Regions from separate parts of the Microbacterium sp. GW823-FHT02G05 genome, predicted to be linked through region 2. Evidence: predicted binding sites of a transcription regulator. Region 2 holds the regulator's gene; each other region holds the start of a gene.

Region 1 (7,578 bases), on a different contig from region 2:
GGACCGAGAGGTCAGGCAGCATCCGCACCGTCGGCTCGCACGGTGAACAGGGCGCTCTCGGCGGTCAGCCCGGGACCGAAGGCCATGGCGGCGACGCGGTCTCCGCTGCGCGCGTCGGAACCTCGAAGAATGCGCTGCAGCACGAACAGGACCGTGGCGCTGGACATGTTTCCGCACTCGCGAAGTGTCGTCCTGGCGGGCTCCAACTGCGCGTCGCTGAGGTGCAGTCCGCTCTGCACATGATCGAGGATGCTCCGCCCTCCCGGGTGGATCGCCCAGTGGGTGACCGCACTGCCGATCTCCGACCGATCGAAGGCACCGGCGGTCTCTGCGTCGCCTTCGAAGAGCGGGCGCAGTGCCGCGTCGAGATTCGCCCCGATCAGCTGCGGCACTCGGGTGGAAAGGATCATCTCGAACCCCTCGTCGCCGATCGTCCAGGCCATGTCCTGCTCCCCTTCGGTCACCAGAGCGGTATGGAAGCGATCGAGCACGAAGCCCGGGACATCCGCGATGTCGGTACGTGCCGTGACGATCCCGGCGGCCGCGCCGTCGGCGAACAGCGAGGAGGCGACGATCAGGTCGGGGTTCTCCGAGGAACGCAGATGCAGTGTGCACAGTTCCACGCTGACCACCAGGACGACCGCCTGCGGGTCACCCGCGCAGAACTGGGCGGCCGCACGCAGCGCCGGCATCGAGGCATAGCAGCCCATGAATCCCAGGTGGTAGCGCTGCACGCTCTCCGAAAGGCCCAGTGCACGCACGATGGCATACTCCGGGCCCGGCGCGTGGAATCCCGTGCAGGAGACCGTGATGACGTGCGTCACATCGGCCGGACCGATCGCGGGGTCTGCGTCGAGTGCGCGACGCGCGACCTCGACGAACATCGTCTCGGCCTCACGCACATAGAGCTCGTTGCGCACCTGTGTCCCCGGCGAGAGCAGCAGCCCGCTGTCCCGGTCGTAGAAGACCGGATCATCCACGCCGTGTGCGGAATCGAGTTCACGGAGCACCGTGTACCGCGTATCGATGCCCGAGGCGTCAAACGACGCGGTGATGATCCGCTGCGCCAACCGGCCCATCCCCGGTTGTGCGGCGAAGACGTCGCGCACCTCCGGCTGATGAAGAGTCGTGTCGGGCAGCAGCGTCTGCAGGGAACGGAGCACGGCAGGTCGCGTCATGGGCCCACTCAAGCACTCCGCGGGCACGCCGGAAAGGGGCTTGCGCGCAGAGCCCTCAGATGCGAAGCATGCTCAGAAGCCGAGAGCGCGCGCCAGCTTGGATCCGGATGACGCGTCGCGTCCACCCGCAGAGCGCACGGCGTCCTCGACGGCGGCGAAGAAAGCCGCGCGTGCGGCCTCATCGGCGGGGGCCGCCGGCCCCAGCTCCATCTCCCACTCCCGCCAGGTGCGCTGGATGCCGGAGCGCGCATCGGTCGCGCGTACGCGGTCGTCGACGAACTCTGCGATCACGCCGTCTTCACCCATCAGGAAGTAGGCCATGCGGTCGTTCTCGATACGAGCGAGCGGAGTGAGGGGCTCGGTCGTCCACTGCGCCAGCACCGTGGCGATGGTCTCAGGAAGCTCCTCGTCGTCGCCCAGAGGCCAGCCGAGCTCCAGGCGGCTGTCACCCTGTCGCGGCCCCTTGATGTGCCAGCCGGCATCCGGACCACCCGTACGGCGGCGCACGGCAACGCCGACACGGGCGAGCGCGGCATCTGCCGTGTCGAGGTACTGCGCGTCGAGCTGGCGGAGTTCACCGTCCGTCACCTGTACAACACCGGGGATGCCGCTCCACTCGGGTAGCGGCGTCTGCACGTCGACGTCGTACTTGCGCTCGACCTCGACCGTTCGCTGCGGTTCAGTCGTCATTGGGGGTGATGTCGTCACTGGACTCAGCGAACCAGAATCCCACTTCGGTGGGGCCATCGCCCTGACCGGTGTTGGTCGCCTCTGTGCCGCGACGATAGATGACCTGCGTGGCGCCATAGGGAACGATCATGCTGTCCCGATCGGTGTTGTCCAGCGGCAGGATCTGCCCGTCCAGCGGGCCGCCATGAAGTCTCGCAAGTGCCATGTGCTCACCATAGCGCCGCCTGCGCGTTTCGAGGAGAGGTCGGGGCGCAAGTCAGAGATCGAGGATGTCGAGATCGATCGTGATCTGATCGCCTTCGGTGATGCCGCGCTCGTCTCGGATCTGCTTCTTCAACGGCAGCACGAAGACGCCGTCGCTGAAGAAGATCGAGGTGTTCCAGATGGTGGCGCCGATACGGGCGCGTACGCGCAGGGAGTTGAAGCCGCGCGGCGGCGCGGGAAGCTCGCGCAACGGCACGGAAAGCTCTTCGGGCATGGTCGCGAAGTACCAGGAATCCAGACGCTTGTTCCAGCGGATGACGGTGCTGTCGAACTCGATCTGCATGGGCACAGCGTATCCAGAGGCTCCGACATCGACGGCTTTCCGGGCCCGGCATCCAATGTCCGATCTGCGAATTAGCATCACGACACGACTTGATTTATTCGAACATATTTTCGAGGATGGTGTGATGAGACTCGGCAGCCTTTCTGCGCAAGACAGCGCGGCACCTGGCGACGTGGCACGCGAAGAAGCACGTGCCGCCGATGTCCTTCGGCTGCGTCGCGAGATCGGCCGCATGCAACGACGACGCAGCGACAGCCCGGTCGTGCCGATCCCCTCCGCACTGCGCGGACTGCTCCCCGGTGAAGGGCTGCAGACCGGGAGCGCATACTCCCTCTCCCCCTCACCGAGTCTGGTCTGCGCCCTGCTGAGCACGGCGTCCCAGCGAGGCTCCTGGTGCGCCGTCATCGGCATGCCGACGCTCGGTCTCGAAGCCGCCGCCGGGTTCGGCATCGACCTGGAGCGGCTGATCCTCGTCCCCGACCCCGGCGAGCGCTGGTTGGCCGTCACCTCGGCCCTCGCAGAGGTCGTACCCCTGATCGCCGTGCACCCCGGTTCTCGTATTCTCGGCGCTGAGGCCGCCCGGTTGCAGGCGCGGTTGCGTGAACGCGGCAGCACGCTCCTGGTCACCGGACCCTGGCCGCAGAGCGAAGGACGGCTGCGCATCCACGACCCGCAGTGGCAGGGGATCGGCGAAGGATGGGGCCTCCTCTCCGAACGGGTCGTGACCGTGACGGCGCAAAGCAGACAAGACCCGCATCCGCACAGTGTCCGCGTCCGCCTTCCCGGCCCCCTCGGCACGATCGAAGCTCTGCCGCAGACAGATGCCGTCGTCACTCCGATCTCCCGGTGGGCGGCCATCGCATGAACGCCCCGCTGCGCGTGCTCGTGCTGTGGTTCCCCGACTGGCCATTGCGCGCGGTTCTCGGCTCCCCCGCGCCACATCCGCCGACCGCGCTTCTGCGCGCAGGCATCGTCACCGCGTGCACCGCCTCTGCGCGTGAACACGGGGTGCGGACAGGACAGCGTCGTCGCGCCGCGCAAGGCGCCTTCCCCGCGCTGACCCTGCTCCCGCACGACCCGGTGCACGATGAGCGCGCGTTCCTTCCCGTCCTGAAGACGCTCGAGCGCCTCTCCCCCGGAGTCTCTCTGCTGCGACCAGGGCTCGCTGCGCTGCGTGCGCGTGGGATCGCCCGCTATCACGGCGGCGAACTCGAAGCAGGCATCGCGCTCAGGGAGCAGCTGGCCGAGAACGGCTATCCGGAGGTGCGCATCGGCATCGCCGACGGTCCCTTCACCGCAGAGCTGGCTGCTCGCAGCTCCGGCCCCGTCACGGTCATCCCTCCGGGGAAGGCACCGGAGTTCCTGGCGCCGATGCCCCTGCAGGTACTGCGCGATGAAGATCTCACGAGTCTGCTCATCCGGCTGGGCGTGCACACACTCGGCGAGTTCGCTGCACTGCCGGGCCACGAGGTGCGTGCACGGCTGGGCGATCGCGGCGCACGGCTGCATGCGCTGTCGGGCGGATCCGACTCCCGCGCGCTCACCCCGGTCGAGATCGATCCCGAGCTCGCCCGAGAGATCGAGTTCGACGAACCTCTCGGGCGCGCAGATCAGATCGCCTTCGCGGTGCGGCAGACGGCCGATGCTGTGACGGTCGCGCTCGGACTCGCGTCTCTCGTCTGCACCGAGGTGCGCATCGATCTGACCGACGCCGACGACCGGGTGCACTCCCGCACCTGGCTGCATCCCACCTGCTTCGATCCTGGTGATCTCGTCGACCGGGTGCGTTGGCAGCTCGAGGCGCTGGCGGCGGAGTCCACGACGGAGACCCCTGACGACGCCCACGCGTTCGGGGGCATCCTTGTCGTGCGCATCACCCCCACCGCCGTCGACGATGCGGCGCATCACCAGCCCGGGCTCTTCGGCTCCGGTACCGACGAACGCCTTCACCATGCCGTCTCCCGCGTGCAGACGATGCTGGGCCATCACGGGGTGCTGACCGCTGAGGTCTCCGGTGGGCGCTGGCTGGCCGACCGTCAGCAGCTGACGCCCTGGGGTGAGCGCGCTGTTCTCGAACGCGACCCTACCCGCCCCTGGCCGGGGAGCCTTCCCGATCCCCTTCCCGCAGAGGTCTTTCGTCCGCCACGCGCGGTGACCGTGCTCACCGCGCAGGGCACGACTGTGCAGGTCACTGAGCGAAACGATCTCACCGAACCTCCGGCGCAGATCGAGGGGGCGATCGTGCAGGGATGGGCCGGCCCCTGGCCGCTGCACGAGCGTGGATGGGAAGGCTCGGGGCGCGCCGGCCATCGCCTGCAGATCGTGGATGCCGAAGGGCGTGCGTGGCTGGTTTTCTGCTCCGGCGAGCGCTGGTGGGCAGAGGGGAGGTACAGCTGATGGGATGGCATAACCCGCCGCAGAGCTGGTCCGAACTGGAACGCATACTGAGCGCCACGCCAGACTCCCCGGGTGACACGAGCGCGGAGCCGCGCAGCCCACGGGAACCCCCTGCCCCCATCAGCCGCGCTCGACCGAAGCCGGTACCCGAGAGTGTGCAGCGACCAGACGACGCCGTGCCCTATGCCGAGTTGCACGCGCATTCCTCGTACTCGTTCCTGGATGGTGCGTCCTCACCGGAGGAGCTGCTGAGCGAGGCAGAGCGTCTCGGCCTCACCGCCCTCGCCCTCACCGATCATGACGGCTTCTATGGGGCCGCGCGTTTCGCGGAGGCGGCAGAGCTCAGCGGCGTCCAGGTGCAGACCGTGTTCGGTGCCGAGCTGTCTCTGGGATTGCATGCTCCCCAGCAGGGCATCCCCGATCCTGAGGGAACGCACCTGCTGGTGCTGGCCCGAGGATCAGAGGGGTATCACCGTCTCGCCGGAGCGATCACTCGCGCCCAGCTGCGAGGAGCAGAGAAGGGCCGCCCGGTCTACGATCTCGACGACTTGGCCGCGGCAGCCGACGGACAGTGGACCATCCTCACCGGATGCCGCAAGGGCAGCGTGCGACAGGGATTGCAGCAGGGCGATGCCGCGACCCCGCTGCGACGCCTGGTCGACGTCTTCGGCGCCGACCAGATCGCCGTCGAGCTGATGGATCACGGCGATCCGCTCGACACCCGACACAACGACACCCTGGCGGGCCTCGCCCGGGAGCTGCGTCTGCCTGTCGTCGCGACGAACAACGTGCACTACGCCTCTCCGGCGCAGACCCGTCTCGCCGAGGCGGTCGCCGCGGTGCGGGCACGGCGCAGCATGGATGACCTCGACGGCTGGCTTCCGGTGCACGGCACCGCGCATCTGCGTTCCGGGCAGGAGATGACGTCCCGTTTCGCCCGGTACCCGGGGGCGGTTGCACAGACTCTGCGCATCGCAGCCGATTGCGCGTTCTCTCTGCGCAAGGTTCGCCCGGCTCTCCCGCAGGTCGAGCTGCCGGAGGGGCAGACACCCATGGGGCATCTGCGCGCGCTGGTATGGCAGGCGGTGCCCACGGTGTATCCCCGGCTCGACGATGAGGGTCGGGCACGCATCGAGAAGGAGCTGAGCGTCATCGAGGAGAAGGACTTTCCCGGGTACTTCCTGATCGTGCACGACATCGTCGCCGAGGCGCGGCGGCGGGGCATCCTGTGCCAGGGACGAGGTTCTGCGGCGGCGAGCGCGGTCTGCTATCTGCTCGGGATCACCGCGATCGATCCGATCCGCTACCGGCTTCCGTTCGAGCGTTTCCTTGCGACGACCCGTGAGGAGGAGCCCGATATCGATGTGGACTTCGACTCCCGCCGCCGCGAGGAGATCATCCAGTGGGTCTATGGGCGCTATGGGCGGGAGCGTGCAGCACAGGTGGCGAATGTGATCCAGTACCGACCGAAGAACGCGGTACGCGACATGGCCCGCGCGCTCGGGTATGCGCCCGGGCAGCAGGATGCGTGGTCTCGACAGGTCGACGGTTGGAGCGCAGGACTGGAGGCCGCCGACGACAATGACATCCCTGCCGATGTCCTCCGCTATGCGAGCGATCTCCTGAAGGCGCCGCGCCACCTCGGCATCCACTCCGGGGGGATGGTGCTGACCGCTCGACCGGTCGGTGAGGTGGTGCCGGTGGAGCATGCGCGAATGGAGAATCGCACCGTCATCCAGTGGGACAAAGACGACGCTGCCTGGATGGGGCTGGTCAAGTTCGACCTGCTCGGACTCGGGATGCTCGCGGCCTTGCAGCACTGCTTCGACCTGATCGCCGAGAGCACGGGTGAGCGGTGGACGCTGGAGTCCATCCCCAAAGAAGAACCCGCCGTCTTCGACATGCTCTGCCGCGCCGATTCCATCGGAGTCTTCCAGGTCGAGTCCCGCGCGCAGATGGGACTTCTCCCCCGCCTTCAGCCGCGGTCGTTCTACGACCTGGTGATCCAGATCGCCCTCATCCGCCCCGGCCCCATCCAGGGCGGCGCCGTGCATCCTTTCGTCCGCCGCAAGCTGGGAGCCGAGAAGGTGGTCTACGCGCATCCGAAACTGGAGCCGATTCTGGAGCGCACCCTGGGCATCCCGATCTTCCAGGAGCAGCTGATCCAGATGGCGACCACCCTGGGCGACTGCACCGCCGATGAGGCCGATCTTCTGCGTCGTGCGATGGGGTCAAAGCGCGGTCAGGAGAAGATCGAGCGCATCCGCACGAAGCTGTACGAGGGGATGCGCCGACACGGGCTGGACGAGGCGACCTCCGATCGCATCTACGCGCAGATCCAGGCGTTCTCGAACTTCGGCTTCGCCGAGTCGCACTCCCTCTCGTTCGCTCTGCTGGTCTATGCGAGCTCCTGGCTCAAGCTGCACTACCCGGCGGCATTCCTCGCAGCTCTTCTGAGAGCGCAGCCGATGGGCTTCTACTCCCCCGCCTCGCTGACGGCGGATGCCCGGCGACATGGGGTGCGCGTGCTGCGACCCGATCTGCATGCATCCGGAGCGACGGAGACGCTGGAGGCGACTGCGGACGCTTCGGGCCCGACCGGTCTTACCTTCTGCACCGAACCGGACCAGCCGTCCGTCCCTCTGTTCGACCGCGACCTGCCCGACGACTCGCCGGAGCATCGCCGCGATGGCGGGCATGCGGTGCGGATGGGCCTCAGCGGAGTACGCGGGATCGGCACGAAGCTCGCGGAACGCATCGTCGCCG
Region 2 (7,578 bases):
AGGTGCAGCGAGGAGACTTCGTCTTCCTCGTCGGCACGTCGGGATCGGGGAAGTCCTCGTGTCTGCGGCTGATCCTCCGTGAAGAGATCCCGACGAGCGGCCGTGTGGCCGTGCTCGGCCGTGACCTTCGCACGCTCGCGAACCGCAAGGTGCCGTACTTCCGGCGCAACATCGGCTCGGTGTTCCAGGACTTCCGGCTGCTGCCGTCGAAGACGGTCTTCCAGAACGTGGCGTTCTCGCTGCAGGTCATCGGCGCCTCTCGCGGATTCATCCAGCAGGCCGTGCCGGAGGCGCTCGCACTCGTCGGTCTCGAAGGCAAGGAGAAGCGTCTTCCGCACGAGCTCTCCGGCGGTGAGCAGCAGCGCGTCGCGATCGCGCGAGCGATCGTGAATCGCCCGCAGGTTCTCCTCGCCGACGAGCCCACCGGAAACCTGGACCCGGCGACCTCGACAGACATCATGCAGCTGCTGGCGCGGATCAACGCCGGTGGCACGACCGTGCTCATGGCCACGCACGAGGCGGCGTTCGTCGACCAGATGCAGCGGCGCGTGATCGAGCTGCGTAACGGTGAGATGGTGCGTGACGAGGTCGGCGGCGGATACGGCGACACCTCGCACGTCCCGATCCTCACGCCGGAGGCGATTCGCGGTGCGGCCGCCTCTGCCGCACTCACCGCGGTTCTCGAGGTCCAGCGCGAGACCGCCGCGGCGATCTCGGGCGACAGTCTCGCCGCAGCCGCCGTGATCGCGGCCGCGATCGAGACATCCGATGCGGCAGCGCCCGCACCGGTGGCGCCTGCCGCCGAAGACAGTGTGCAAGCAGAGGCATCCGAGTCTGCGGAGCCCGCCGCAGACATCACCGCGACGGGGGCACAGCAGCCCATCGCGCTACCCGACGTCGACATCGCCGAGATCGGCGTCGCAGGTCGACTCGGACTCGAATCCAACGACGACGAGGAAGTGGGACCCACCTCATGAGGCTCGGTCTCATCCTCTCCGAGGCGCTGACCGGTCTTCGCCGCAACGCCTCCATGGTCATCTCCGTTGTCCTGGTGACCTTCATCTCGCTGACCTTCGTCGGCGCCGCGATCCTCATGCAGTCGCAGATCGGTGCGATGCGCGAGTACTGGGAAGGCCGCGCACAGATCGCGGTCTACATGTGCTCCGAGGTCTCACAGACCGAGACCTGCGTCGACGGCGTCGCCAATGAGGAGCAGCTTGCTTTCGTCGAGTCGGAACTCGCCAGTGACACGCTTGCACCGCTCATCGCGGATGTGCGCTTCGAGGACCGCGACGAGGCGTACCAGAAGACCGTCGACCTCGTCGGCGACGACTACGCGAGCGTCATCACGCCCGAGCAGATGAATGAGGTGTTCTGGGTCAACCTCAAGGATCAGACCCAGTCGACGGTCATTGTGGAGGCGTTTCAGGGGGTGAAGGGCGTTGAAGAGGTCAAGGACCAGCTCGAGTACCTCGATCCGCTCTTCTCTGCACTGACGATCGCGACCTACATCGCCGTCGGCATCGCCGGACTCATGCTGATCGCCGCCGTGCTGCTGATCGCCACCACCATCCGGCTCTCGGCCTACGCGCGCCGCAAGGAGATCGGCATCATGCGACTCGTCGGTGCGTCGAACCGATTCATCCAGACGCCGTTCGTGCTGGAAGGCGTGTTCGCGGCGGTCATCGGGTCGCTGCTCGCGAGCACCGCCGTGCTGCTGGGAGTGCACTTCGGGGTGCAGGAGTACCTGCGCGGTCGAGTCACATTCATCACGACGTGGGTCACGATGCAGGACGCGCTGCTCGTCGTGCCGATCATCGTGGGTATCGGAGTCGTGCTGGCTGCGCTGTCCGCCGGTTTCGCGATCCGCCGCTGGTTGCGCGCGTAGCATCCGCACCGCAGTTGCCGGCGGCGACCGCGGTGTTGTTAGACTGACAGGCTGCCGTGCGCCCGCATGGCTGCAGAGGAGAGCACTATGCCCAGGGAACGCGGGGAGAAGGTCATCGCGACCAATCGTCGCGCACGTCACGACTACAACATCGAGAAGTCGTACGAAGCGGGGCTCGTGCTGACCGGCACTGAGGTGAAGTCGCTGCGCCAGGGGCGCGCGAACCTCAGCGACGGCTACGCCTTCATCAAGGGCAACGAGGCCTTCCTCGACGCCGTGCACATCCCGGAATACTCCCAGGGGCACTGGACGAACCACTCGGCCAAGCGCATCCGCAAGCTCCTGCTGCACCGGGAAGAGATTGCGAAGCTGTCGCACGCGGTCTCCGCCGGCGGGTACACGCTCGTGCCGCTGCGCCTGTACTTCTCCGACGGGCGCGCCAAGGTCGAGATCGCACTTGCCAAGGGCAAGAAGGAGTACGACAAGCGTCAGACGCTGCGCGAACGGCAGGACAACCGGGAAGCAGAGCGCGCCATGCGTCTGCGCAACCGGATGGGCGAGTAGCCCTCGACCGTCAGATCTTCGGGGCGAACCCGAAGGCCTCGCCGAGGAAACGAAGCTCCGCCTCAGCGACGGTGATGATCGTCTCCGCCTGGCGGAAGCCGTGTCCTTCGCCCGGGAACAGCAGGTACTCATGGGGGATGCCACGCGCAGCCAGCGCGTCACGGATCGCCTCCGACTGTGACGGGGGAACCACCGCGTCATCCTCGCCCTGCAGCAGCAGAACGGGCACATCGATGCGCTCCGCGTGGGTGAGCGGCGAGCGTTCGATGTAGACGGCCTCGGCCTCGGGCAGCGGGCCCACAAGCGCGTCGATGTAGTGCGCCTCGAAGTCATGGGACTCGGCAACCAGCGCGCGCAGGTCTGCGACGCCGTATCGGCTGACGCCCGCGCCGAAGACGCCACCGCGCACGAGCGCTGACAGCACAGTCCAACCGCCCGCGGATCCGCCACGGATCGCGAGACGCGCGGGATCAGCTGCGCCGGATGCGGCAAGCCCGGCGGCCGCGGCGAGCACGTCATCGACGTCGACGACGCCCCACTGTCCATTGAGGCGTTCGCGATAGGCGCGGCCGTAGCCGGTCGAGCCCCCGTAGTTCACGTCCAGAACGCCGATGCCGCGACTGGTGAGGTAGGCGATCGCGGGGGAGGCTGCACCGGCGACATGCGCCGTCGGACCACCGTGCACGAGCACGACATAGGGAGGGCGCTCACCCTCGGGCGCCGTCGCCAGAGGATTCGTGGGCGGGTAGTCGAAGGCGTGCACAGGGCCGTGGGTCCCGTCGATCGTGAGAGGACGCGCGACCGGCACCCACGCCGGATCGAACGTTCCACCGCCACGCACCGAGGTGACCCGCCCATCCGCGGTGTCCACGAGCCAGAGACCAGCCGCGCTCGACGGGCCGGCGCCGGTGATGAGGACGCGTGTGCCCGACGCATCCTCCACGCTGAGTCCGGCATTCATCGGCACGGTGAGCGTGCGGGTCGCGCCGTCGGGCGTGATCACCACGACCTCATCAGTGCCGTTCGTGCGCAGCGCGACGATGCTGCCGTCGTCCAGTGGCTGGTACCACCGCTGTCCGAGAACCCAGAGACCACCGCCAGTATCCGCGTCTGCGGGAGAGACGGGGGTGGGCCCGGCCGTCACCGCGAGGCCGTCGAGCTCGAGGTGCTGGAGGTTCCAGCGGTCGGTGGGATCATCTGCATAGAGCAGAGAGGTGTCGGAGAGCCACTCGGGCTGCAGGGCCGCACGCGTCGGGGTCTGGGAGACAGCGTCGCCATCGATCTCCTGCACGCGCAGATGCGCGCTGTCCCAGGGCATCTGCCGCCCCGACCATTCGACGAACGCGACGCGTGTGCCGTCGGGCGAGAGCGTCGGGTGCGCCCAGAATGCGGTTCCCTCCACGAGCACGCGGATCTCCGAGGCATCCGCGCCAGCACGCCCGTCGGTGGGAATCTCGACGAGCGCGCGCAGATGTGGCTGCACCGTGAGGTCCTCACGCACCGCCAACAGTCGGCCCGACTGCACGCGTAGCCCACCGTGGCGTGGGCCGGCGGGGGTCAGCGGCTCCGGCGTGCCGCCCGGGGAGAGTCGATACACGCGTTGATCGGCTGCCTCGACGAAGAACAGCGTGCCCGTCGCATCCGCCGTCCACGCGCCGCCGCCGTACTCGTGCACCTTGGACCGAGCGCTCCAGGGTGCAGGGAGCAGGTCGACGGTTCCGGATGCCTCGCCGCGACGGATCGTCACCCGCCCACGCTCGGCCGGGACCGACTCGCCCCACCAGATGTCATCCCCGACGAAGCGCGCCCCGTCGATGCGGGAGCCGGCGACTGCGAGATCTGCTGCGGTGAACGGCGAATCCCAGGCACCGTACGGAGCGGTGTACGACAGAGCGGAACGGTCAAGCATTCTTCGAGCCTACGCGGGCTCCGCATTCCGGGGCTCGCGATCGGGCCTTGGAGCGGCCCCGGTGGTCGCCGCATCATCGAGGCCGGCGTGGGGTGCTCGCAACACCCCACGCAGATCTCAGACGGCGCGCAGGACCGCGACGATCTTGCCGAGGATGGTCGCTTCGTCGCCGAGGATCGGTTCGAATGCGGAGTTGCGGGGGAGCAGCCAGGTGTGACCGTCTCTGCGGCGGAATGTCTTGACGGTGGCTTCGCCATCGAGCATCGCGGCCACGATCTCACCGTTCTCCGCCGTGTGCTGTGCGCGCACGACGACCCAGTCGCCGTCACAGATCGCCGCGTCGATCATCGACTCGCCGGACACCTTGAGCATGAAGAGGTCTCCCTTGCCCACGAGCTGACGGGGAAGCGGGAAGATTTCTTCGACGTGCTGATCAGCCGTGATCGGCACGCCTGCGGCGATCTGGCCGACGAGGGGGACGAGCGCCGCATCGCCCACGGATGGCGCGGTGTCAGCCGGGTTCTCTCCGGCCGTGCCGGGGAGGTCGATGAGAACCTCCATCGCACGGGTCTTGCCCGGGTCGCGGCGCAGGTATCCACTCAGCTCGAGCTGTCCGAGCTGGTGCGTCACGCTCGAGAGCGACTTGAGGCCCACAGCGTCGCCGATCTCGCGCATGCTCGGCGGATAGCCGTTCACCGCGATCGATGTCTGGATCACCTCGAGGATCGCCAGCTGCTTGGCGCTGAGGTTCTTGCGGCGCCGAGTACGTGCGACCTCTGCGTCGGACGATGCGGTGTCGCTCATGGGTGCTCCTTCGTCGTGATTGTCGCGTCGTGGGATCGGATCCCTGATTCCGCCGGGGAAATGACCTCGCGGGCCGAATGTCTGAGGCCCGTGGTGGGCTGTGTTCATCGAAACCGTAGCCGATGTTCGGACGAAAACGGAATATCTGTTCGAGCGTGTCGAGCTGGTTTCGAAGAGTTTTCTCGAACAAACCTTGACACACGTTCGAAATCGAAGATATCTTCGGAACGTAGGTTCGCATTCGGCTCTCTCGGCCGAGAGCCGAATGCGAACACTGCGTCACACCTCTTCTAAGGAGCAGGCGACATGACCACCATGACCCTCACCCCGGCAACGCCCGTCCAGACGCGTCTGCGCATCACGGCGCGAGGTCGTCGGGTGCTGGCCGCTCTCATCGCGCTTCCGATCGCGATCGGGATCGCCGCAGCCGCTCTGAGCGGCGGCAGTGCGACGGCCTCTGCGGAGGCGAGCGGTGGGGTGTCCTTCGAGACGGTCACGGTGGTTCCCGGTGACACGCTGTGGTCGATCGCGACGACGATCGCGCCAGAGGCTGATCCTCGCGACGTGATCGATGAGATCCGCCGACTGAACCTTCTGCAGAGCGGCGCGCTCTCCGTCGGGCAAGAGCTCGCACTGCCCGCTGCGTACACGAAGTAGAAAGTGCCAGCATCCGTGGGCTGACACAGTGCGAAGCGGCCCATGGGCGCGGCCTACGATGGCAGGGTGACCGTTTCACTCGATGATCTCCCTCTTCGCGACGACCTTCGCGGTCTGCGCCCCTACGGCGCTCCGCAGGCGCCACTGCCTGTGGCGCTCAACGTCAACGAGAACACGCATCCGGTGCCTGAGGCGGTGGCGAGTGACATCCTCGACGACATCGCCGTCGCTCTGCGCGACGTGAATCGCTATCCGGATCGTGAGTTCACCACGCTCCGTGAAGGATTCGCCACGTACCTCGGACACAACCTGCAGGCAGAGAACATTTGGGCGGGCAACGGCTCGAACGAGGTTCTGCAGCACATTCTTCAGGCGTTCGCGGGCCCGGGGCGCACGGCCTTCGGATTCGGGCCGACGTACTCCATGTATCCGCTCCTCACGCAGGGAACCGGCGCGCGCTGGATCTCCGGCGTCAGGGACTCGGACTACTCGCTCACCGCAGAAGATGCCGCGGCGCAGGTGCGAGCGGCAGATGCCGACGTCATCATCCTCTGCGCGCCGAACAATCCGACGGGCACGCCCCTCGGTCTCGACGTCGTCGAAGCCGTGTACGAGGCGGCCCGCGGCATCGTGATCGTCGATGAGGCCTACCAGGAGTTCGCTCCGAGGGAATCACCTTCCGCACTGACACTGCTCCCTGGGCGCCCGCGCCTCGCGATCTCCCGGACGATGAGCAAGGCCTTCGCCTTCGCGGGTGCGCGGGTCGGGTACCTCGCGGCCGACCCGGCCTTCATCGACGCGTTGCGCCTCGTCCGTCTGCCGTATCACCTCAGCGCCCTGACGCAGGCGGCCGCGGTGGCCGCACTGCGGAACGCGCCGACGATGCTGTCGATGGTCGACGAGATCGTCGAGCAGCGTGATCGCATCTCCGCCACACTCGAAGCGCTGGGCTACACGCCACACGAGTCCTGGTCGAACTTCGTTCTCTTCGGGGGCGTGACCGATCCCGCAGCAACCTGGCGGGCGCTCTACGATCGCGGCGTTCTGATCCGCGATGTGGGCATCCCCGGACACCTCCGTGTCACGGCCGGGACCGAGGCCGAGACCACCGCATTCCTGGACGCTCTCGCCTCGATAGGATCAGCAGCATGACCGCTCGTACCGCCCGCCGCACCCGTTCCACCTCCGAGTCGACCGTGGAGCTCGAGCTCAACCTCGACGGCACCGGCGTCAGCGACATCCACACGACGGTTCCCTTCTTCGACCACATGCTCACCGCCTTCGCGAAGCACTCGCTGACCGACCTCACGGTTCGCGCGACGGGCGACACCCACATCGATGCTCACCACACGGTGGAAGACATCTCCATCGTGCTCGGCCAGGCGATTCGCGATGCGCTTGGCGACAAGGCAGGCATCTCTCGCTACGGCGACGCCCTCGTGCCGCTGGACGAGGCGCTCGCTCAGGCCGTCGTCGACATCTCGGGTCGCCCCTTCCTCGTGCACGAAGGTGAGCCCGCTGGCTTTGAGTTCCACCTGATCGGCGGTCACTTCACCGGATCGCTCGTGCGCCACGTCTTCGAGGCGATCACGCTCAATGCCGGTCTCACGGTGCACGTGCGCGTGATCGGCGGGCGCGATCCGCACCACATCGCCGAAGCCGAGTTCAAGGCGTTCGCGCGCGCATTCCGTCAGGCGAAGTCGATCGACCCACTGGTGCAGGGAATCCCCTCCACCAAGGGCGCGCTGTGAGCGAG
Region 3 (7,578 bases), 1.6 Mb from region 2:
GTGGCGACCGTCCCCGCTATGGCAACGACGAGCGTCCCCAGCGTTCGTTCAGCAATGACCGCCCGCAGCGCGACGACCGTCCCCGTCGTGAGTACGGTGACCGCCCGCAGCGCTCCTTCGATGGTGACCGCCCGCAGCGCTCGTTCACCAACGAGCGCCCCCGCTTCAACGACGACCGCCCCCGTCGCGACTACAGCGACCGCCCGCGTCGCGAAGAGCGTCCGAGCCGCGATGACTGGAACCGCACCGCGAAGCCGGCCCACCAGGCCGACGACGTCGTGCACGAGCGTCTCGAGGCGAAGGCTGTCGCCGCGACCGAGGTCGAAGGTGTCACGTTCGGTGACCTCGGCCTGGGCTCGAACATCGTCGAGACGCTGAGCAACATGGGGGCGGCGACGCCGTTCCCGATCCAGGCGGCCTCGATCCCCGCTGTCCTCGAAGGACGCGATGTCCTCGCTCGTGGTCGCACGGGCTCGGGCAAGACGATCGCCTTCGGGGCGCCTCTTGTCGAGCGCATCCTGCTCGCGCAGAAGGGCAAGAAGCGTGAGTTCGGTCGTGCGCCGCGTGCGATCATCCTCGCGCCGACCCGTGAGCTCGCGCTGCAGATCGACCGCACGATCCAGCCGATCGCGCGCAGCGTCGGCCTGTTCACGACGCAGATCTACGGCGGTGTCCCGCAGGCCCGCCAGGTGGGTGCGCTGAAGAAGGGCGTCGACATCATCATCGGCACCCCCGGTCGCATCGAAGACCTCATCAACCAGGGCAAACTCAACCTCTCCGAGTGTGAGATCGCCGTGCTCGACGAGGCCGACCACATGTGCGAGCTCGGCTTCGTCGAGCCGGTGCAGCGCATCCTGCGTCACACGGCGGACGGCAGCCAGAAGCTGCTGTTCTCGGCGACGCTCGACCGCGAGGTCGCCTCTCTCGTCGAGGAGTTCCTGGTCGACCCGGCGGTCTTCGAGGTCGCGGGAGAAGACCAGAACTCGGGGACGATCGAGCACCGCGTGCTCGTGATCGAGCACCGCGAGAAGGCCGACATCCTCACCTCGCTCGTCGACCGTGAGGGGCAGACGCTCGTTTTCGCTCGCACGCGGGCGTACGCCGAGATGCTGGCGGAGCAGTTCGAGGATGCCGGGATCTCGGCCGTCTCGCTCCACGGTGACCTGAACCAGGCCAAGCGCACGCGCAACCTGCAGCGTCTGACCTCTGGCCGTGCGCAGGTGCTCGTGGCGACGGACGTCGCAGCTCGTGGCATCCACGTCGACGACATCGACCTGGTCGTCCAGGCCGACGCTCCTGACGAGTACAAGACGTACCTGCACCGTTCGGGCCGCACCGGTCGTGCGGGCCGTTCGGGCCGTGTCGTCACCCTCATCACCCGTCAGCGTCAGCGTCGCATGACCGAGCTGCTCGACCGCGCCGAGATCGACGCACCCTTCGAGAGTGCTCGCGTCGGCGACGACGTGATCGATGAGATCACCGGACGCACTCTGACGGCGGACGAACTCACCCGCTGACACGAACAACCGTGAAGGGCCCCGTTCTGCACTCGTGCGGGGCGGGGCCCTTTGTTGATGCAAGATCGTCTGTGGCCTCGAACAGCCTCCGCTCCCGCTCCGGCTCAGAACAGCATGGGGGCCGGCTGGGGCGCGCCTGCGGGTGCGGATCGACGCGTGCGATCGGTCCGAAACGTGGGCATCGGAGGTGTCGCGGCGGCTCCGACGGGTCGCTCCTGCAAGACCTCTTCCTGGCGGAACCCGCGCGACGAGCTACCGGTGCCGCCCGATCCACGATCGAGTCCGTGCATCCGGATCAGCGGCCGGACGCGGTTCGCGAGCCACTGCCGATACACCTTCGGTGCTTCGGCGGCGGCGCCCGGATAGAGCGTTCGGTAGGACGAGAGCAGGTCGGGGCGGGTCTGGCTGAGCCACTGCAGGAACCACGGTTTCACACCGGGGCGTAGATGCAGCGCCCCGTAGATCACGCTGCCGGCGCCTGCCGTCTTGATGCGTGCAAGTGCCGTGTCGATTGCGGCGAGGGAGTCGGTGAGGTGCGGCATGATCGGCATCAGGAACACCGTCACGGGGAAGCCGGCGTCGCTGAGGGCCCGCACTGTGTCAAGGCGGGCCTGCGTGCTGGGCGCGCCGGGTTCGATCGCCTTCTGCAACTCATCGTCGTACATGGCGATCGACATCTGCACGTCGACGGGCACCTGCGTCGCCGCGTCGACGAGCAGGGGGATATCGCGCCGAATGAGCGTGCCTTTCGTGAGGATCGACATCGGAGTGCCGGACGTGGCGAGTGCCCGGATGATTCCCGGCATCAGCTGATAGCGGCCTTCGGCCCGCTGGTACGGATCGGTGTTGGTGCCGAGGGCGACGGTCTCATGCTTCCAGCGGCCGCGTCGCAGCTCCTTCTCGAGGATCTCGACTGCGTTGACCTTCACGACGATCTGAGAGTCGAAATCGGCTCCTCCGTCGAGGTCGAGATAGGTGTGAGTGCCTCGCGCGAAACAGTACGTGCAGGCATGGCTGCACCCCCGATAGGGGTTGATGGTCCAGGAGAACGGCATGCGCGAGGCGCCCGGAACGGCGTTGAGAACAGACTTCGCGAGCACCTCGTGGAACGTCATTCCTGCGAACTCCGGTGTCGTCACGGTGCGAAGGATGCCGGTGCGGTCTTCCAGTCCGGGCAGGGCTGACGCATCCACCTCTCCCAGTCGCTGCCCTTGCCATCTCATACGCTCCATTCGAACAGATGATCGAATGATCGTCAAGGTGGGATCGTCGAAATCTTCGAATCTGTGGAGAGGTGGAGCATCCGTCCAGTGAAGGGGGAGACAATGAAGGGGTGACTGACCCGCAGCGTCCGGTTGCTCGCCATGCCCGGGCGAGCTCTTCCGCGTTGCGCATCTTCGTGCCGATCGGCATCGCGGTGACTGTTCTCGGGATCATCCTGGCGCTGTTTGAAGGTGCAGGAGCCGCCACCGGCGCGGGGTCAGCGGCGCTGCGTGTGCCTCCTCTGCCGGTGACTGCCCAAGAGCTTCCTGTCGTCGAAATACAGGCGGCAGAGGTCGTCGACCACTGTGCGGAGCCCATGGTGCAGCAGGCGCTCGCCTCTGGTGATGACAATGCAGCCGTCGCGGCCTTCGGCGGTGGCGCGGCTTTTCGTGCGGCGGTGGCCACGGGCAATGCTCCGTGCGTCGATCTCGCTGATCCGGTGCGGCTGTGGCTCGTGGTCAACAAGCTGCGCTCGCTCTCGCCGGCGGAGTACGCTCCTGCGTCGTTGGGTGAGCCGGCGCTCCTTCGCGATTCCTCTGCGGGGCCGGTGCGTGCGGATGTCGCCGCAGCGTTGGATGCGATGTCGGATGCCACGGTGGCGGCGGGCCTCGGTCCGTTGGCGCTCGGCAGTGGCTACCGCTCCTTCGAGACGCAGGTCGGCAACTACTCCGGTCACGTGGACGAGCTCGGGCAGGAGGGTGCGGACGAGGTCTCTGCCCGTCCCGGACACAGCGAGCATCAGACTGGTCTCGCAGCCGACGTGGTCAGCTGCGCGGACGGATGCGGCGGCATCTACGACTTCGGGGGCACGCCGGCGGGGGTCTGGGTCGCGGAGAACGGCTGGCAGTACGGGTTCATCGTGCGCTACGAGGCGTCCGCGACAGCATCAACCGGATATGCGCCCGAGCCGTGGCACCTGCGCTACATCGGCACGGAGTTAGCCCGCGCCTACCATGAGGGTGGCTACCAATCACTGGAACAGTTCTTCGCGCTTCCCGATGCGCCAGGCTACGCCGACTGATCGAGGAATCCGCGGTTCGACGGGATCTGGTGGCATTCCACAATGCTGACACCGAGTATCACGAACGGTGAGATGCATTCTCACAATGTTCTTTCGTCCGGTCGGCGGAATCCCTAGACTCGCGGTGCAGTGAAGCACCCTATCGACTGGGAGGACGCGCGATGGAACGCGACATCTACGACGAGGACCACGAAGCATTCCGTGAGCTGGTGAAGGATTTCGTCAAGCGGCACGTCACCACGGAATCGCTCGCGAAGTGGGACGCCGACGGTGAGATCGACCGCGCGACCATGCTCGCCGCTGGAGAAGCCGGACTGATCGGGCTCTCCGTTCCCGAGGAGTTCGGCGGTGCCGGAATGCTGCAGGACTACCGCTTCCGCACGATCGTGATGGAAGAGGTCATCGCCGCCGGTGCGGGCTCGCTCGCCGGTGCCTTCGGTATCCAGGACGACCTGGCCGTGCCGTATCTCGTGCACATGGGCACCCCCGAGCAGAAGGCAAAGTGGCTTCCGCGCATGGCGACCGGCGAGGTGCTCGGCGCGCTGGCCATGACCGACCCTGGCGCGGGCAGCGACCTGCGCGGCATCAAGACCAACGCCAAGAAGGTCGACGGCGGGTACATCCTCAACGGCGCGAAGACGTTCATCTCCTCCGGCACGACCGCCGACATGGTCGTCACCTTCGTCAAGACCGGCGAGGGCAACCGTCCTGACGCGTTCAGCCTGCTGATCGTGGAGAAGGGCATGGAGGGCTTCGAGCAGGGCAAGAAGCTCAGCAAGATGGGCTTCCACGGGTGGGACACCGCCGAGCTGAGCTTCACGGATGTCTTCATCCCGGAGGAGAACCTCATCAGCGGCAAGGAGGGGCAGGGCTTCATCCAGCTGATGCTGAACCTTCCGCTCGAGCGTCTGTCGATCGGTGTCGCCGCAGCGGCCGCAGGCCAGGCCGCGCTCGACTGGACCGTCGCCTACACGAAGGATCGCGAGGCGTTCGGTGAGCGCATCGCCGACTTCCAGAACACCCGCTTCCGTCTCGCCGACATGGCTGCGACGACCGACGCGATGTGGGCGTACATCGACCGCGCGCTGCTCGCCTACCGCGACGGCCGGCTCTCGGCCGAGGACGCCGCGAAGGTGAAGTTCTGGGCCACCGAGCGCGAGTGGGAGCTGCTCGACATCGGCGTGCAGCTGCACGGCGGTTACGGCTACATCATGGAGTACCCGATCGCGCGGGCCTTCACCGATGCTCGTGTGCACCGTATCTACGGCGGCACGAACGAGATCATGCGCGATCTCGTCGGGCGTCAGATCGCAGGCAAGCGCTGACATCGCGTTGAGAAGAGGGGCCCGGATGCTGCATCCGGGCCCCTCTTCTCGTCAGGAGGGCGAACCGCTCGTCAGGACCGCGCCGACACCGGGCGTCGCCCGCCGACGCCCGCGGCACGCAGCCGGTCGGCGATGAGGATTCCCAGCGCGGTGCCTCCGATGCAGCTGGCGAGCGTGATCGCGAAGAAGAGCAGCTGGACGGGCAGCGTGAAGCTGCTGAGGTCGAATGAGGCCCACGCAAGCAGCGGGTAGACGATGCCCACGACCACGGCGCCGACGTAGTGCAGCCACGTTCCCCAGTAGCGCCAGAGCACGAAGAGGAACGGCAGCTCGGTGAAGGCCGCCCACCACAGGTTCGTGGCGACGCTGCCGAACCCTTGGCCGGAGAGCGGCACGATCACAAGACCCGCGAGCAGACCGACGAACAGTCCGACAAAGGGGCGGCGCAGAAGTCGCAGCGCGATGACTGAAGGCAGCAGCCAGAGGCCCGCGAGACCCACGCTGACGAAGGGCAAGGCGGCGAACAGCATGGTGGACACCCAGTTCGCCGGGGCGAGCAGCAGGCCGCCGGCCACGCCGAGAGCCGCGCACGTGAGCAGGATCGCGGTGGGGAAGTGGAAGCGCCGCGCGCGGGCGTTCGGAGCGGCGGTCACGACAGCGGCTCCGCGGCCGCCGCACGCGCGGCCTTCGACGCTGGCGATGCGGCGCCGATCTTCCAGTATCCGCAGAAGCTCACGGCGTTCTTGTCGACACCGCGCTCACCCACGAGCAGCTTGCGCACGCCGGACGCCAGTGCCTGCTCTCCCGCCGCATAGGCGTGGAATGGGGCGCCGGGCAACGTTGCGGTGTCGAGCGAGGCAAGGGCGAGCGTCCCCGGGGCGGTGCCCTCCGGGCGGATGACCCAGGTCACGACGATCCCCTGCGGGCGAGGGAAGTCGAGCGCATCCTGCTCCGACGGAACCTCGATGATCGCGACTCCCGTGGCGTCGCCAGGCAGTGACGCGCAGATCGCGGAGATCGCGGGCAGAGCCGTCTCATCGCCGATCAGCACCACGCGATCCGTGCCACGCTCGGGGTTGAAGGCGAGACCCTCATCGATGATCAGCACGTGCTCGCCGGGAGCGCAGGTCTCGGCCCAGCGGGAGGCGGGCCCGGCGGTGCCCTCCGCGGCCGAGCCGTGGAGCACGAAGTCGACATCGATCTCAGCCCCGGTCTCGGTGGTCGCAGGGCGGTAGGCGCGAACCGTGTAGTTGCGCATCACCGGACGCTCTCCGTCGGGGATGCGCAAGAACTTCAGGTAGCCGAGCATCTTGTTCGCCTTGGCCGGCACCCGATCCAGCCCGGCGTCACCGCCGATGGGCAGGAACAGCCGGAACCACTGGTCGAATCCCATGGGCGTGAAGCGCGCGATGTCCCCGCCACCCAGGGTCACGCGGATCCAGTGCGTGGAGAGGCGCTCCGTGCGCAGCACCGTCAGGTGCAGGAGTTCGGCGGTCTCAGGCTTGACCATCTTGCTTAATGCCATGGGGGCCTTTCACATCGGTTGCCAGGGGAAGAACGCGATGAGGATCGCGGCGGAGAGGGCGAGCGTCGCCACGACGAACACGATGTCGCGTGCGCGGAATGGCACCAGGTACCGCTCGGTGCGCGAGGGGAACGCCCCGAACGCGCGAGAGTCCATCGCGAGGGAGACGCGCTCTGCATGTCGGATCGCGCCGGCGAGGAGGGGCACGATGTACCCCCACCCGCGGGCGATGCGGGAGAGCGGCCCTCGTCCGCCGTGGTGGCCGCGGACGCGGTGCGCGGCGCGGATCACCGCCAGCTCGTGGCCGAAGCGGGGCACGAAGCGGAAGGCGGCCAGGGCGGTGTATCCGATGCGGTACGGCACCCGCAGCTGCTGCACGCTCGCACGGACGAGGTCGGGTCCGCTCGTGGTGAGTCCGCCGACGAGAGCGAGGGCGACGATCGCCCCGAGGCGGAGCCCCGTCGCGAGTCCGATCGCGAGTGCGCCGCTGTACAGCGTCCATCCGCCGATCGAGGCGACGGGCGTGGTGTCGGCGACGAGCGATGCGTCGACCCACAGAGAGAATCCGAAGGCGATCGCGATCACGCCGACCGGCAGCGCGAGCAGCAGCAGTGCGAGCAGTCGGGGAGTGAGTCGGGCTCCCACGAGCAGCAGGGCATAGGCGAGAGCGAGGAAGGCGGCCGGGGTGGCGAGGTCGCGCACGAAGATGAGCACGGCCATGGCCGGCGCGAATCCGATCACCTTGGCGAGCGGATTGAGGGAGTAGAGGAACTGATGGGGCGCGGATGCGGTCATCCGTGCGTAGGGGTCGAAGGCGGTGCTTGTCATGGCATCACCCCGAGTCCCGCCGAGGTGAGCACGCGCTGCAGCGGCGGAACACGCAGGCCGGCGTCGATGAGGATCGCGGGCTCGTCGAAGAGCGCCGCA

The links. Region 2 encodes LexA, which represses DNA repair genes until DNA is damaged. Its sites were predicted from a motif close to TCGAACANNTGTTCGA; they were not measured.
Region 1: a site for LexA is predicted at 2,514-2,529, ahead of imuA' (DnaE2-dependent mutagenesis accessory factor ImuA'). Genes of this name have one in related genera too.
Region 3: a site for LexA is predicted at 2,750-2,765, ahead of AC1REM_RS01670 (Rv2578c family radical SAM protein). Genes of this name have one in related genera too.

What each region holds. Positions count from the first base shown of each region.
Region 1 covers NZ_JBXAJK010000002.1:43,759-51,336, reverse strand. Annotated here, with positions in the region: gene AC1REM_RS10175 (methyltransferase domain-containing protein) at 1-22, opposite strand, end outside; gene AC1REM_RS10170 (type III polyketide synthase) at 12-1,178, opposite strand; gene AC1REM_RS10165 (CYTH domain-containing protein) at 1,251-1,868, opposite strand; gene AC1REM_RS10160 (response regulator) at 1,858-2,073, opposite strand; gene AC1REM_RS10155 (DUF1905 domain-containing protein) at 2,125-2,415, opposite strand; gene imuA' (DnaE2-dependent mutagenesis accessory factor ImuA') at 2,540-3,280, shown strand; gene AC1REM_RS10145 (DNA polymerase Y family protein) at 3,277-4,812, shown strand; gene AC1REM_RS10140 (error-prone DNA polymerase) at 4,812-7,578, shown strand, end outside.
Region 2 covers NZ_JBXAJK010000001.1:1,997,344-2,004,921, forward strand. Annotated here, with positions in the region: gene ftsE (cell division ATP-binding protein FtsE) at 1-977, shown strand, start outside; gene ftsX (permease-like cell division protein FtsX) at 974-1,888, shown strand; gene smpB (SsrA-binding protein SmpB) at 1,976-2,452, shown strand; gene AC1REM_RS09755 (S9 family peptidase) at 2,463-4,361, opposite strand; gene lexA (transcriptional repressor LexA) at 4,479-5,165, opposite strand; gene AC1REM_RS09765 (LysM peptidoglycan-binding domain-containing protein) at 5,472-5,822, shown strand; gene AC1REM_RS09770 (histidinol-phosphate transaminase) at 5,889-6,974, shown strand; gene hisB (imidazoleglycerol-phosphate dehydratase HisB) at 6,971-7,573, shown strand; gene hisH (imidazole glycerol phosphate synthase subunit HisH) at 7,570-7,578, shown strand, end outside.
Region 3 covers NZ_JBXAJK010000001.1:351,312-358,889, reverse strand. Annotated here, with positions in the region: gene AC1REM_RS01675 (DEAD/DEAH box helicase) at 1-1,517, shown strand, start outside; gene AC1REM_RS01670 (Rv2578c family radical SAM protein) at 1,622-2,740, opposite strand; gene AC1REM_RS01665 (M15 family metallopeptidase) at 2,851-3,801, shown strand; gene AC1REM_RS01660 (acyl-CoA dehydrogenase family protein) at 3,963-5,126, shown strand; gene AC1REM_RS01655 (ECF transporter S component) at 5,198-5,779, opposite strand; gene AC1REM_RS01650 (siderophore-interacting protein) at 5,776-6,651, opposite strand; gene AC1REM_RS01645 (energy-coupling factor transporter transmembrane component T) at 6,661-7,479, opposite strand; gene AC1REM_RS01640 (ABC transporter ATP-binding protein) at 7,476-7,578, opposite strand, start outside.